2 regions of the Streptomyces sp. NPDC050704 genome follow, and region 1 is predicted to be linked to the other one. Evidence: riboswitches for the same ligand, from Rfam matches in the RefSeq annotation. Region 1 holds a riboswitch; the other holds the start of a gene.

Region 1 (7,533 bases):
GAGTGGCGACACCCCTATCGGGCCACCCTGCCGCCCACCCCAGTTCATCTTCCGTTCATCCAGGTTACCTACGGTCCCTGTGCCACTGACGTCCAACAGAAGCCTGGGTAAATGGAACACATCACGCTCCTCCTCGGAATCGTGATCGTCACCGCTCTCGTGTTCGATTTCACGAACGGTTTCCACGACACCGCCAACGCGATGGCCACCACCATCTCGACCGGCGCGCTCAAGCCCAAGGTCGCGGTGGCCATGTCCGCCGTACTCAACCTTGTCGGCGCCTTCCTCTCTGTGGAGGTCGCCAACACGATCTCCAAGGGCCTCGTCGACGAATCCGGCATCCAGCCCGAGGTGATCTTCGCCGCGCTCGTCGGCGCGATCCTCTGGAATCTGCTGACCTGGCTCGTCGGACTGCCGTCCAGTTCCTCGCACGCCCTCATGGGCGGTCTCATCGGCGCCACCGTCGCCTCGGCCGGCCTGGGTGCCGTGCACGGCGACGCGCTCGTGACCAAGGTCCTGATCCCCGCCATCGCGGCGCCCGTCGTGGCGGGTATCGCCGCGCTGCTGGCCACCCGGCTGACGTACCGGCTCGGCAGGAACATCGGCGAGAAGTCGTCCAAGAAGGGCTACCGCGCCGGGCAGATCGCCTCCGCCGGCCTGGTCTCCCTCGCCCACGGCACCAACGACGCCCAGAAGACGATGGGCATCATCACCCTGGCTCTGGTGGCCGGTGGCGCCATCGCCCCGGACTCCGACCCGCCGGTCTGGGTCATCCTCTCCGCGGGTCTGGCCATCGCGCTCGGCACCTACCTCGGCGGCTGGCGCATCATCCGCACGATGGGCAAGGGGCTGACCGACCTCCAGCCCCAGCAGGGCTTCGCCGCCCAGACCAGTGCGGCCACGGTCATCCTGGCCTCCTCGCACATCGGCTTCTCCCTCTCCACCACCCACTCCGTCTCCGGTGCCGTGATGGGTGCGGGCCTCGGCCGCAAGGGGGGCGTGGTCCGCTGGTCCACGGCCACCCGGATGTTCGTCGCCTGGGGTCTGACCCTGCCGGCCGCGGCCCTGGTGGCCGCCCTCGCCGAGTACCTGACCTCCTTCGGCAACTGGGGCACGGGCGTCGTCGCCGTCTTCCTGGTCGCCTCCAGCGCCGGGATCTGGCTGGCCTCCCGCCGCCAGGTGATCGACCACACCAACGTCAACGACACCGAGGAGCCCCCCGGTGTGGTGACCACGGCCGTGGCCGCCGTCACCCCGCCCCCGGCCGGCGCCGCGGCCGAGGACGACCTGGCCGAGGACCTGTCGGCCACCATCGCGGCTCCCGACGGGACGCCCGCGAACCCGCCGGCCTCGTCGGCCGTGGTCTGAAGCGCTAAGGAAGAAACAGCATGCACATCGACTGGGCAGCCCTCGGCTCCGTCTTCGGAGTCAGCCTCATCGTCACCGTCGCCCTCGTGGCCCTCTTCACCCTCGGCATCCTCGGCCTCTCCAAGCGCGAGTCGGCCACCGCCCAGGGCGGCTCGGCGGCCCTCGCGGCCACCGGCGCCTACGCCTGCTTCGCGGCGTGCGCGGCGGCGGTGGCGTACGGGATCTATCTGATCGTCGCCTGACAGCGGCGCTTCCTCCGACAGGTCAAGCAGGTCAACAGGTGGGGTGCGGGACGGAACAACGTCCCGCACCCCACCTGTGCGTGGGCCCGTGTGTGGGTCTCAGCACACTCTCCCTTCGCAGGTCAACAGCAAGTTGACGGTTGTTCTCGGGCCGTGGTGGACTGCCGGAGCCATGTACGACGGCAGGAGAGGAAGCCGGTGCGAATCCGGCGCGGTCCCGCCACTGTTACCGGGGAATCAATCCCCCCGGGAGCCAGGAACTCTCGTCGTCGGTCTCGTCGAACCAGGGCGTGGACACCCTGAGTGAGGACATATCACCATGCGCGGCCGCCTGTTGTGGACCAGTGTGCCCAGGCCCGATACAAGGGCTTCTCTCCGGACGAGGGTTCTGCCTTACGTAACGGCGGGCTGAACCGGTGCGTGCCGATCGCGTCCACGCGTACGGCGCCGCCGCCGGCCTCCTCGGTGACCTGCTGCTCGGCGATCCCCGCCGGGGGCATCCGGTCGCCGCGTTCGGGCGGGCCGCGGGAGCCGTGGAGCGGGTGCTGTGGCGGGACCACCGGGGGTGGGGCGCGCTGCACGCCCTCGTGTGCGCCGGCGGGGCCGTGTCCGTCGCGGCTGCCGCCGCCCGTTCCGTACGTACGTCACCCACCGCCTCCAGCGCGCTGACCGCCGCCGCCACTTGGGCCGTCGTCGGGGGCACGTCCCTCGGGCGCGAGGCCCGGGCGATCGGCGGGGCGCTCGCCGCCGGGGACATCGAGGTGGCCCGGGAGCGGCTGCCGCATCTGTGCGGGCGGGATCCGCAGGCGCTGGACGCCGACGGGATCGCCCGGGCCGTGGTCGAGTCCGTCGCCGAGAACACCTCCGACGCCGTGGTCGGCGCCCTGGTGTGGGGCGCCGCGGCGGGCGTTCCGGGCCTGGTCGGATTCCGGGCGGTCAACACGCTGGACGCCATGGTCGGGCACAGGTCGCCCAGGTACCGGCGGTACGGCTGGGCCTCGGCACGGCTCGACGACGTCATGGGGTGGCCGGGGGCCCGGCTGACCGCCGTGCTCGCCGCCGTCGCCGGGAGCGATCCGCGAGGGGCCGTACGTGCCTGGCGTACCGACGCCGCGAAGCATCCTAGCCCCAACGCCGGGCCCGTTGAGGCCTCGTTCGCGGGGGCGCTCGGAGTGCGGCTCGGCGGGACGCTCTCGTACGCGGGAAGGGTCGAGCACCGGCCCGTACTCAACGGTGCGGGGCGGGCCGTGGAGGTCGGGGACATCGAGCGGGCCGTACGGCTCTCGCGGCGCGTGAACCTGCTCGCGCTCGGCGTGAGTGTCGCCGGGCGGCTGCTCACCAAGGGATTCCTCACGAAGGGGCGTACGTCATGAGTGGTGGGGGGCTGCTCGTCGCAGGCACCACCTCCGACGCGGGCAAGAGCGTCGTCACCGCCGGGATCTGCCGTTGGCTGGTCAGGCAGGGCGTCAAGGTCGCGCCGTTCAAGGCGCAGAACATGTCGCTCAACTCGTTCGTCACGCGGGAGGGCGCGGAGATCGGGCGCGCGCAGGCCATGCAGGCGCAGGCGGCGCGCGTCGAGCCCACCGCGCTCATGAACCCCGTACTGCTCAAGCCGGGCAGCGACCGCAACAGCCAGGTCGTACTGATGGGCAGGCCCGTCGGCGAGATGAGCGCGCGCGGCTACCACGGAGGACGGCAGGAACAGCTCCTCGGGACCGTGCTGGAGTGCCTCGCCGAGTTGCGGGGCACGTATGACGCGGTGATCTGCGAGGGGGCGGGCAGTCCCGCCGAGATCAATCTGCGCCGGACCGACATCGTGAACATGGGGATCGCCAGGAACGCCGGGCTTCCCGTGCTCGTCGTCGGTGACATCGACCGCGGCGGCGTCTTCGCCTCCTTCTTCGGGACGGTGGCGCTGCTGAGTGCCGAGGACCAGAAGCTGGTCGCCGGGTTCCTCGTCAACAAGTTCCGCGGCGATGTGTCGCTGCTGGAGCCGGGCCTGGAGATGCTCCACGGCCTCACTGGCCGCTCCACGTACGGCGTGCTCCCCTTCCGGCACGGTCTCGGCATCGACGAGGAGGACGGGATGGCGGTGTCGCTGAGGGGGGCGGTCCGGGAGTCCGCGGTCTCCTCCCCCGTCGGCGAGGACATCCTCCGCGTCGCCGTCTGCGCGATCCCCCTGATGTCCAACTTCACGGACGTGGACGCACTGGCGGCCGAACCGGGCGTCGTCGTGCGGTTCGTGGACCGCGCGGAGGAACTGGCCGACGCCGACCTCGTCGTCATCCCCGGGACTCGGGGGACGGTCAGGGCCCTGGAGTGGCTGCGGGAACGCGGGCTCGCGGACGCCATCGCGCGCAGAGCCGCGGAAGGACGTCCCGTACTGGGCATCTGCGGCGGCTTCCAGGTCCTCGGCGAGCACATCGACGACGAGGTCGAGTCGAAAGCGGGTGCCGTCGACGGACTCGGACTCCTGCCCGTACGCGTGCGGTTCGCGCGCGAGAAGACCCTCACCCGGCCCGTCGGTGAGGCGCTCGGCGAACCCGTCGAGGGGTACGAGATCCACCACGGGGTCGCCCAAGTCGCGGGCGGCACACCGTTCTTGGACGGCTGCCGGGTCGGCGAGGTCTGGGGCACGCACTGGCACGGCTCGCTGGAGTCGGACGGTTTCCGGCGGGCCTTCCTGCGCGAGGTGGCGGCCGCCGCGGGGCGTCGCTTCGTGCCGGCCCCGGACACGTCGTTCGCGGCACTGCGCGAGGAGCAGCTGGACCTGCTCGGCGATCTGATCGAGGAACACGCGGACACGGACGCGCTGTGGCGGCTCATCGAGTCCGGCGCGCCTTCAGGACTGCCTTTCATTCCACCGGGAGCGCCCGTATGAGCACAGTGTTGTTGTTGTCGACCGCCGACACGGATCTGCTGGCGGCCCGGGCCTCCGGCGCCGCGTACCGGATCGGCAATCCGACCCGCGTGGACGTCGCGGAGGAGCTGCCCGCTCTCGTCGAGGGCGCGGACATCGTCGTCGTACGGCTCCTCGGCGGCAAGCGCGCCTGGGAGGACGGGCTCGCCGCCCTGAAGGCGGCCGGGATTCCGACCGTGCTGCTCGGCGGGGAGAGCGTGCCGGACGCGGAGTTGATGGCCGAGTCGTCCGTGCCCGCCGGTGTCGTCGCGGAGGCGCTGCGCTACCTCGTCGAGGGCGGGCCGGAGAACCTGACCGAGATGGCCCGCTTCCTCTCCGACACCGTGCTGCTCACGGGCGAGGGCTTCGAAGAGCCGCTGAAGATGGCCGAGTACGGGGTCCACGGCGAGCGGGCCTTCGTCGACGGGCGCCCCACGATCGGCGTGCTCTTCTACCGGGCCCACGAACTGTCCGGCAACACCGGCTTCGTCGACACGCTGTGCGACGCGATCGAGGCCCGGGGCGCCAACGCCCTTCCCGTGTACTGCGGTTCGCTGCGCGGCGCCGACATGGGCCTCTACGAGACCCTCGGCCGGGCGGACGCGCTGGTCGCCACCGTGCTCGCGGCCGGTGGCGCGCACGCCTCGGAGGCCTCCGCGGGCGGCGACGAGGAGGCCTGGGACATCGGCGCCCTCGCCGACCTCAACATCCCCGTCCTGCAAGGGCTTTGCCTCACCTCCTCGCACGCCGCGTGGGAGGCGTCCGACGCCGCCCTCTCCCCCATGGACGCGGCTATGCAGGTCGCCATCCCGGAGTTCGACGGGCGGCTCATCACGGTCCCCTTCTCCTTCAAGGAGCAGGGCCCTGACGACGTGCCGGTGTACGTCGCCGATCCCGAGCGGGCCGCGCGGGTGGCCGGAATCGCCGTGCGCCACGCCCGGTTGAAGCACAAGCCGAACGCGGACAAGAAGCTCGCGCTCGTCTTCACCGCCTACCCGACCAAGCACTCCCGGGTCGGCAACGCGGTCGGACTCGACACGCCCGCCTCGGCGATCCGGGTACTGGACTCGCTGCGGGACGCCGGGTACGGCGTCGACGGACACCCCGACAACGGCGACGAGTTGATCCACCGGCTCATCAACGCCGGTGGCCACGACGTCGAATGGCTGACGGAGGAGCAACTCGCCGCCGCCCCCGCGCGCGTGCCGCTCGCCGACTACCAGGCCTGGTTCGACAAGCTCGACCCCAAGCTGCGCGACGGGATGCTGGAGGCGTGGGGAGAACCTCCGGGCTCCCTCTACGTGGACGGCGACGACATCGTCCTCGCCTCCCTCCAGTTCGGGAACGTCGTCGTGATGATCCAACCGCCGCGCGGCTTCGGCGAGAACCCGATCGCGATCTACCACGACCCGGACATGCCGCCGTCGCACCACTACATGGCGGCGTACCGATGGCTGGAGGCCGCGACTTCGGAGGGGGGCTTCGGCGCCGACGCCGTCGTGCACATGGGCAAGCACGGCACGATGGAGTGGCTGCCCGGCAAGGGCCTCGGTCTGAGCGGGGGGTGTGCCCCGGACGCGGTCCTCGGCGAACTCCCCCTCATCTACCCCTTCATCGTCAACGACCCCGGTGAGGGCACCCAGGCCAAACGCCGCGGCCACGCCACGGTCGTCGACCACCTCGTGCCGCCGATGGCGCGCGCCGACACCTACGGCGATCTGGCGAAGCTGGAGCAGCTCCTCGACGAGTACGCCCTCGTGTCCGACCTGGACCCGACGAAGGCACCGGCCGTACGCGCCCAGATCTGGACGCTGGTCAAGGCGGCGGAACTGCACCACGACCTGCATGTCGACGAGCAGCCGGACGACACGTCGTTCGACGAGTTCGTGATGCACATCGACGGCTACCTCTGCGAGATCAAGGACGTGCAGATCCGCGACGGGCTGCACATCCTGGGCGGCGGCCCGGAGGCCGAGCCGCGCGTCAACCTCGTCCTCGCCGTGCTGCGGGCCTCGCAGGTGTGGGGCGGCACGGCAAACGCGCTGCCCGGTCTGCGGGCCTGCCTCGCCGAGTACTTCGGCCTGGTCGAGAAGGAGTTGCTGGGCGAGCCGGGTGCGCCGGTGAAGGTGCCGGTCGAGCTGACCGAGCTGGTCCAGGGCCCGGCCCGGACCGGCGCCGACGCGATCGACCTGCTGGAGCAGCTGTGCCGGCGGCTCGCGGAGGGCATGGAGGAGCGCGGCTGGGACGTCGCGACCGTCCCCGCTCTCGTGCGCGAGGTCCTGGGCACCGAACTCCCGGACGGGGTCGCGGTGTTGGAGTTCGCCTGCCGTGAGGTCGTACCGCGGCTCGCCCGTACGACGGACGAGATCGACCACATCCTGCTGGCCCTGGACGGGGGTTACGTCCCGGCGGGACCGTCGGGCTCGCCGACCCGCGGACTGGTCAACGTCCTGCCGACCGGCCGCAACTTCTACTCCGTCGACCCCAAGGCCATCCCGTCCAGGCTCAGTTGGGAGGTCGGGCAGTCCCTCGCCGACTCGCTCGTGCAGCGGTATCTCCAGGACACCGGTGCGTATCCGAAGTCGGTCGGCCTGACGGTGTGGGGGACGTCGGCCATGCGCACCCAGGGTGACGACATCGCGGAGATCCTGGCGCTGCTGGGGTGCCGGCCGGTGTGGGACGACGCGTCGAGGCGGGTGACCGGCTTCGAGGTCGTCGGCCTGGAGGAGTTGGGCCGGCCGCGCATCGACGTCACGGTCCGCATCTCCGGGTTCTTCCGGGACGCGTTCCCGCATGTGATCGGGCTGATCGACGACGCGGTACGCGCGATCGCGGACCTGGACGAGCCCGCCGACCGGAACTACGTACGCGCGCACGCCGACGAGGACACCGCCGAGCACGGCGACCGCCGACGCGCGACGGCCCGGGTCTTCGGGTCGAAGCCGGGTGCGTACGGGGCCGGTCTGCTGCCGCTCATCGACGCGCGCAACTGGCGCAGCGATGCCGACTTGGCCGAGGTGTACG
Region 2 (7,533 bases), on a different contig from region 1:
GTTCCGGTCGGCCCAGCCGATGGAACGGTTCCGGATCGCGTACGCGCAAGGGGTGCCCGTGGCGGGTATCGCGGCCGTGGCCTCCATGTGGCAGATGGCTGTCGCCTGGACCCCCTACTTCGCCGTGTCCAGCGCCGACGAGGCCGCCGCCCGGGGCCGGGAGCGCGGCGGTACGACGGCGGTCGGGCCCCTCGCCTTCCCGCCGGGCCGGGTCGCCCTGCTGGCCGACCGGGACGGAGCGGCGTTCGGCATCTGGGAGGGGCAGCTCGTGGCCGGGTGGGAGTCCTGGCGCCGGGCCGCCCCCGCCTTCGTGCGACTGCACACGCGCAACGCCTTCGACGCCGCCATGTTCTACGGCGAGGTCCTGGAGTGGGCCACCTCGCGGCCCGGCTGCTGCGAGGTGCACTACGACGGCGACGAGGTCGTGTTGCGCAGCGACGGCGACGTGGTGGCCCGTATCCACTCCGGCGCGGTGGAGGCGGCCCCCGACCCCACGATCCGGCCGCACTGGCAGATCCACTTCGCGGTCACCGACGTCGACGCCTGCGTCCGTTCCGCGCTGGCGCACGGGGGGACCGTCCAGGCGGGGGCGTCCGAGACGGAGGCGGTGCTGCGGGACCCGGACGGGGCGCAGTTCACGGTGACGTCCCGGCGGGAGCGCTGACCGCAACTTGTTGCCCATTGCACATGGGTGCGGAGTCACGCCACGGGAATGACTCCCTCTGGCCGGAAAGTGATTATCACTGACCGGAATTGATTGATGGCATATGCAATTATTTGCGAATCAACCGAAACCGCTTGCTCCCGCACGGTTACGGCACGTAGATCTGGCCTCCGGAACAAGCCGTATCCGGGGGGATGTTGGCAATGCAAGGCACAATCGACGGTTTCAGCTACGGGACGGTCACACCCGTGGCTGCTTACGTCATGGCATGTCTGGGAAGCGCCCTCGGGTTGCGCTGCATCACCAGGTCACTGCGCAACGAGAAGTCCTGGAAGCCGGGTTGGCTGGCCCTCGGAGCGGTATCGATCGGCTGCGGGATCTGGACGATGCACTTCATCGCCATGATCGGCTTTCAGGTCGAGGAAACCCGCCTCAGGTATGACGTCGGTGTGACGATCCTCAGTCTCGCCGTGGCGATCCTCGTGGTCGGCCTCGGCGTCTTCGCCGTCGGCTACCGCGGCGCGAGCTGGACGACCTTGTTCGTCGCGGGTGCGTTCACCGGTCTCGGCGTGGCCGCCATGCACTACATAGGCATGGCGGCCATCCGTCTGAACGGCGACCTCCGGTACGACATGGGCATCGTCACGCTCTCCGTGGTGATCGCCATCGGCGCCGCCACCGCCGCGCTCTGGGCGGCGATCGCGATCCGCGGCTTCCTGACGAGCCTGGGAGCCAGCCTCGTCATGGGCATCGCCGTGTCCGGCATGCACTACACCGGCATGGCGGCCGTCAGCGTGAACCTCAACGACGCCACCGGCATGTCATGGTCGGGCGACTCCGCCCACTCGATCCTGCTTCCCATGCTCCTGGGGCCGTGCATCTTCCTGCTGCTGGCGGGAGTGGTGGTGATGTTCGACCCGATGCTGGTCCTCGGCGACGGTGACTGGGGTCGGCAGTCGGCACGCCGACGCGCGGCCGCCCCTGTGGTGGAACCACCCGCACGGCCCGGCTCGCTCTTCGAGGCCCCCTCGGCACCGTCGAACACCGCGGGACGCGCCGCCGACGGAGAGACTTCGGCGCAACGCAGGTGGTAGGCGCGCGCTGACGAGCACGAGCACGAGCACGAGCACGAGCACGAGCACGAGCACGAGACGGCGCGTCGCGGAAGCGGTGGCGCCGCCCGGAGCCCGGAGCCGGAGCCGGAGCCCCAGACTCCGGGGTGGCCGTGCGTGGCCGTACCGCGGGTCAGCCCAGGCGCGGGATCTCGATGGCGGGGCAGCGGTCCATGACCATGTCGAGCCCGGCGGACCGGGTGCGGTCGTACGCGGCTTCGTCGATGACGCCGAGCTGGAACCAGACCGCCTTCGCGCCGATCGCGGCCGCCTCGTCGGCGACGGAACCCGCGAGGTCGCTGTTGACGAACACGTCCACCACGTCCACCTCGAAGGGGATGTCGGCGAGGGAGGCGTACCCCTGCTCCCCGTGGACCGTCTCGGCCTTCGGATGGACCGGGACGACGCGCTTGCCGAAGCGCTGTAGGACGTCCGCCACGCCGTATGCGGCCCGCCGTTCGTTCGACGAGAGGCCGACGACCGCCCAGGTGTCGCCCAGCTCGGTGAGGATCTTGCGGATCGTTGCCGGGTCGCCGTACACGGTCGGCCTCCTTGGGATGTGTGCCTGCGATGGGTGCCTGCTCTGCTGTCGCCCACAACAGCGGGCCGGCCGCGGCGATTCCCCGGACGGCCGCCGTCCAGGCCTCCGACCGGCCCTCTACCGGTACGTGATAGCTTGCCGAGGCCAGTCGAACCCATGTACGTGGGTCAGGGAATCCGGTGGAAATCCGGAGCTGACGCGCAGCGGTGAGGGTGACGGGCGAGGCATCGGCCACTGGACCAACACGGCGGTCCGGGAAGGCGCTTCGTCCGGGTGACCCCGAGTCCGAAGACCTGCTGGCGGCCCCCGCGGTCGACGACGGCGGGGGAGCACCGTACGACCGGGCTCCGCGTTCGAGCCCTCGACGTCTGAGGAACTCCCGTGCCGATCGCACGTCCCGCCCGCCCTGCCGCCCTGCTCCTTTCCGGGGCCCTTCTGCTGACCGGCTGCGGTTCGGGGGCCGCGTCCGACGCGGCGTCCAGAACCGCCGTCACCCTCGACAACTGCGGCCGTACCGTACGCGTCGAGTCACCGCCCCAACGCGCGGTCTCCCTCAACCAGGGCACCACCGAGATCATGCTCTCGCTGGGGCTCGCCGACCGTATGGCCGGCACCGCCACCTGGACCGACCCGGTGCTGAAGAGCCTGGCCAAGGCGAACGCGAAGGTCGAGCGGATCGCCGACAACAACCCCTCCTTCGAACGGGTCCTGGACGCCGACCCCGACTTCGTCGCCGCCTCGTTCGTGTCCACGCTCGGCAAGGGAGGCGTGGCCACCCGGGACCAGTTCGAGAAGCTCGGCGTGCCCACGTACGTCTCGCCCTCCGACTGCGCGGGCAAGGACAACACCGGCGACGGGGACGGCGCACGCAAGACGCCGCTCGGCATCGACGCCATCTACGGCGAAGTCCGCGACCTGGCCAAGGTGTTCGGTGTGGAGGACCGGGGCGAGCGACTCGTCGCCGAGCTCCAACGGCGCATGAAGAAGGCCACTTCGGGGATCGATGCCTCGGACGTCACCCTCCTCTACTGGTTCGCCAACTCCGATTCCCCCTACATGGCGGGCTGTTGCGGCGCGCCCGGCGTCATCACCCGCTCCCTCGGCGCGAAGAACGTCTTCGACGACACGCACGAGGAGTGGCCCCAGATCAACTGGGAGACGGTCGCCGACCGCGATCCCGACGTGCTGGTCATCGGCGACCTGACCCGTAAGTCGCAGACCGCCGAGTCCGCCGCGAAGAAGATCGAGTTCCTGGAGTCCGACCCGGTCACCAAGAACATGACCGCGGTCAAAAAGAAGCGGTACGTGCTGCTCAGCGGGCAGGCCATGAACCCGACCATCCGCACGGTCGAGGGCGTCGAGCAGGTCGCCGCGGCCCTGCGCGAGTTCGGCCTGGCAGGGTGACGCGGTTCCGCCTGGGACTGCTCACCGTGGGCGGTGCCGGTCTGCTCTGCGCGTCCGTCGCCGTCGCGATCACCATCGGCCCGGCGGACATCCGGGTCGGTGACGTCTGGTCCGTGGTGGCCGCCCATCTCGGCTGGGGCAGCTCGGAGTTGACGCCGATCAGGGACGGAATCGTCTGGCAGCTGCGCCTGCCACGCACGCTCCTGGCGGCGGTGTGCGGGGCCGGCCTCGCCGTGTGCGGCGCGGTGATGCAGTCCCTGCTGCGCAATCCGCTCGCCGACCCGTTCGTCCTCGGGGTCTCCTCTGGAGCCTCGACCGGCGCGGTCGCCGTCGTCGTCCTCGGGGCCGGCGGCGGCCTGGTGTCGGTCTCCGCGGGTGCGTTCCTCGGCGCGCTCGTCTCGTTCGGGCTCGTCCTGCTGCTCAGCCACACCCTCGGCGACACGACGGACCGGGTGGTACTGAGCGGCGTCGCCGCGATGCAGCTCTTCTCCGCGCTCACCTCCTTCGTCGTGATGACCGCCGCCGACGCCGAGACCACCCGCGGGGTGCTGTTCTGGCTGCTCGGCTCGCTGAGCGGCGCGGGCTGGACCGACGTCTGGCTCTGTCTGGCGGTCCTCGCGGTGACGCTGCTCGTGTGCCTCGGATACGCGCGCACGCTCGACGCGTTCGCCTTCGGCCAGGACGCCGCCGCGACGCTCGGGGTGTCCGTGGCCCGTACCCGCCTGGTGCTGCTCTGCGCCACGGCACTCCTGACGGCCGCGCTGGTCAGCTCGGCGGGCGCGATCGGCTTCGTCGGTCTCGTCCTGCCGCACGCCGCCCGGGCGCTGGTGGGTTCCGGGCACGCACGGCTGCTGCCGGTCGCCGCCCTCGCCGGGGCGGTGTTCCTGGTGTGGGTGGACACCCTGGCCCGTACGGTCCTCGACCCGCAGGATGTGCCGGTGGGCGTGGTGACCTCGCTGATCGGAGTGCCGGTCTTCGTGCTGGTGCTGTACCGGACGAGGCGGACGCGATGAACGAGAACCTCCGCACCGGGGCCGAGAAGACGGACGAGGGCCTCCGCACCGAGGCCGAGAAGACGGACCGGGGCCTCCGCGCCGACCGGGTCAGCCGTACCGCCGACGGCCGTCTCATCCTCGACGGCGTCAGCGTCACCCCGGCCCCCGGCTCCACCGTCGGCCTGCTCGGACCGAACGGGTCCGGCAAATCCACCCTCCTGCGCCTGCTCGCCGGCGTCCTCGCTCCGGTCTCGGGCGTCGTCACACTCGACGGCAGTCCCCTCGCCGAACTGCACCGCCGCGACATCGCCCGCCGGATCGCCGTGGTCGAACAACAGGCGGACACCCAGGTCGAGTTGAGTGTCCTGGACGTCGTACGCCTGGGCCGCATACCGCACCGCCGAGCCTGGACCCCCGCGTCCACGGCCGACGAACAGGCCGTCCGCCGGGCCCTGCGCCGCACCGGCCTGACCGACCGTGCCCACCAGTCCTGGCACACCCTCTCGGGCGGCGAGCGCCAGCGTGTGCAGATCGCCCGCGCACTCGCCCAGGAACCGCGCGAACTCCTCCTCGACGAACCGACCAACCACCTCGACATCCAGCACCAGCTCGACCTGCTGACCCTCGTCACCTCGCTCCCCGTCACCAGCGTCGTCGCGCTGCACGACCTCAACCTCGCGGCGATGTACTGCGACCAGCTCGTCGTCCTGCGCGAGGGGCGCGTGGTGGCCTGCGGCAGCCCGGGCGACATCCTCACCGAGGAGCTCATCGCCGAGGTGTACGGAGTCCGCGCCGCCGTCACGCGCGGCGGCCCCGACGACCGGCCTCACGTGCGCTTTCTGGGCACCGTGGGCCGACCCGCGGATGCCTGAACCGCGAACGCGTGTCCGGAATGACGTCCGCCTCCCTGCGCCCGGCCCCTCACACGCCTACGCTCAAGCCGTGCTGCGTATCACCGACCCCCGAATCGGCGTGCCCACGGACGCCACCCCCGCCCGTCGGGGCCTGACCCGTGTCGAGGCCCATGTGCCCCGCCCCGACACCACCGGCCTGCGGGTGCTCCTGGTCGCCGACGTCCTCGTACGCGCCCTGGAACTCGGCGGGACGCCCGTCTGGACCGTGCTGACCGGCGCGGCGGACCACACGGAACTACGGGCCCGCGCCCGGGCGCTCGGCATCCGGCCGTTCGAGGAGGAACGGGACAGCGGAACGGGGTTGGGCGAGGCCCAGGTCCTGCATGTGCTCGGCCTGGGCGGCGAGGCGGCGGGCGGCCTGCGCGTCGAGGTCGCCCCGGTCGACGACGAGAGCGGCGCCCAGGACGAGGAGAGCGCCTCGGCCCTGCGCCTCGCCCTGCTCGCGCGTCCCCGCCGCGAGCCCCTGCGGCTCGCCGCGGCCGACCTCGCGGACGCCGAGGAGAAGCTGAGGCGCTGGCGCGGGGCCGTCGCCGCCTGGGCCACCAAGCCGTCAGGACCCATCCCCGATCCCGTACGCGACCAGCTGCGCGCCGCCTGGGAGGACGATCTGGACGTGCCCGCCGTACTCGGCGTCCTGCGAAAGGTGGCGACCTCGGGGACCGTTCCGGACGGTGCCCGCTTCGAGACGTACGCCTACGCGGACCGGCTCCTCGGGCTCGAACTCACCCGTGACATCGGCCGGGAGGGCCCGGTATGACCGCGCGCGCCGGAGGCGGCCCGCTGCGCCGCCTGGTCGTGCTGCGGCACGCCAAGTCCGCCTGGCCGGACGGCGTCCCCGACCACCAGCGGCCGCTCGCGCCGCGCGGCCGCCGCGACGCCCCCGCCGCCGGGCGCGCGCTGGCCGAGGCCGACTGCCTGCCCGACCTCGCGCTCTGCTCCACCGCCGTACGCGCCCGGCAGACCTGGGAACTGGCCGCCGGGCAGTGGGGCACGCCCCCTCCCGTACACCTCGATCCGCGGGTGTACGCGGCCGACGTACCGGAGTTGCTGACGGTCGTCCGCGAAGTGCCCGCCGAGGTCAAGACGTTGCTGCTGATCGGGCACAACCCCGGTCTGGAGGAGCTGGTGCTCACCCTGGCCGGGGACGGCGTCGACGACACGCTGGACGACGTACGGACGAAGTTCCCCACATCGGCGATCGCCGTCCTGGCCTGGTACGGCCGCGGCTGGGAGTCCCTCGGCCCGGGCGCCGCGCTGCTCACCGACATGACCGTGCCGCGCGGCAAGAAGAGCAAGAAGGACTGACCTCGGCGGACCGGACGGCGGCACGCGCGCGTGGGGCGCATACGCTGGCCCGATGCAGGACGAGTACCGCACGGTGGCCCGCGCAGGCGTGCACGAGACCGAGATCAACCGCTCCCGCTTCCTCTGCGCCCTCGCGCCTGCGGCCACCGAGCAGGAGGCCCAGGCCTTCGTCGCGGCCGTCCGCAAGGAGCACGCGGACGCCACGCACAACTGCTTCGCGTACGTCATCGGCGCCGACGCCGCCGTCCAGAAGGCGAGCGACGACGGCGAACCCGGCGGCACCGCGGGCGTCCCGATGCTGCAGATGCTGCTGCGGCGGGACATGCGGTACGTGGTCGCCGTCGTCACCCGCTACTACGGCGGGACCAAGCTCGGCGCGGGCGGCCTCATCCGGGCCTACGGCGGAGCGGTGGGGGAGGCCCTGGACACCCTCGGGACGATCACGCGCAGGCGCTTTCGCCTCGCCACCGTCACGGTCGACCACCAGCGGGCCGGCAAGGTGCAGAACGACCTGCGGTCGACCGGGCGCGAGGTGCGTGACGTGCGCTACGAGGAGGCCGTCACGATCGAGATCGGGTTGCCGGACGCCGATGTGGAG

What was found. A riboswitch is a leader RNA that binds a small molecule or an ion and turns the genes downstream of it on or off. The one in region 1 is predicted to bind cobalamin.
Region 2: another riboswitch for cobalamin. It lies ahead of AB0I18_RS22625 (ABC transporter substrate-binding protein); the one in region 1 lies ahead of AB0I18_RS29195 (cobalamin biosynthesis protein).

What each region holds. Positions count from the first base shown of each region.
Region 1 covers NZ_JBFAHW010000055.1:30,228-37,760, forward strand. Annotated here, with positions in the region: gene AB0I18_RS29185 (inorganic phosphate transporter) at 112-1,368, shown strand; gene AB0I18_RS29190 (hypothetical protein) at 1,389-1,610, shown strand; cobalamin riboswitch at 1,750-1,894, shown strand; gene AB0I18_RS29195 (cobalamin biosynthesis protein) at 2,027-2,983, shown strand; gene AB0I18_RS29200 (cobyric acid synthase) at 2,980-4,491, shown strand; gene cobN (cobaltochelatase subunit CobN) at 4,488-7,533, shown strand, end outside.
Region 2 covers NZ_JBFAHW010000037.1:66,181-73,713, reverse strand. Annotated here, with positions in the region: gene AB0I18_RS22640 (VOC family protein) at 1-664, shown strand, start outside; gene AB0I18_RS22635 (MHYT domain-containing protein) at 868-1,758, shown strand; gene AB0I18_RS22630 (CoA-binding protein) at 1,910-2,317, opposite strand; cobalamin riboswitch at 2,446-2,633, shown strand; gene AB0I18_RS22625 (ABC transporter substrate-binding protein) at 2,699-3,721, shown strand; gene AB0I18_RS22620 (iron chelate uptake ABC transporter family permease subunit) at 3,718-4,734, shown strand; gene AB0I18_RS22615 (ABC transporter ATP-binding protein) at 4,731-5,588, shown strand; gene AB0I18_RS22610 (hypothetical protein) at 5,659-6,387, shown strand; gene AB0I18_RS22605 (histidine phosphatase family protein) at 6,384-6,935, shown strand; gene AB0I18_RS22600 (YigZ family protein) at 6,988-7,533, shown strand, end outside.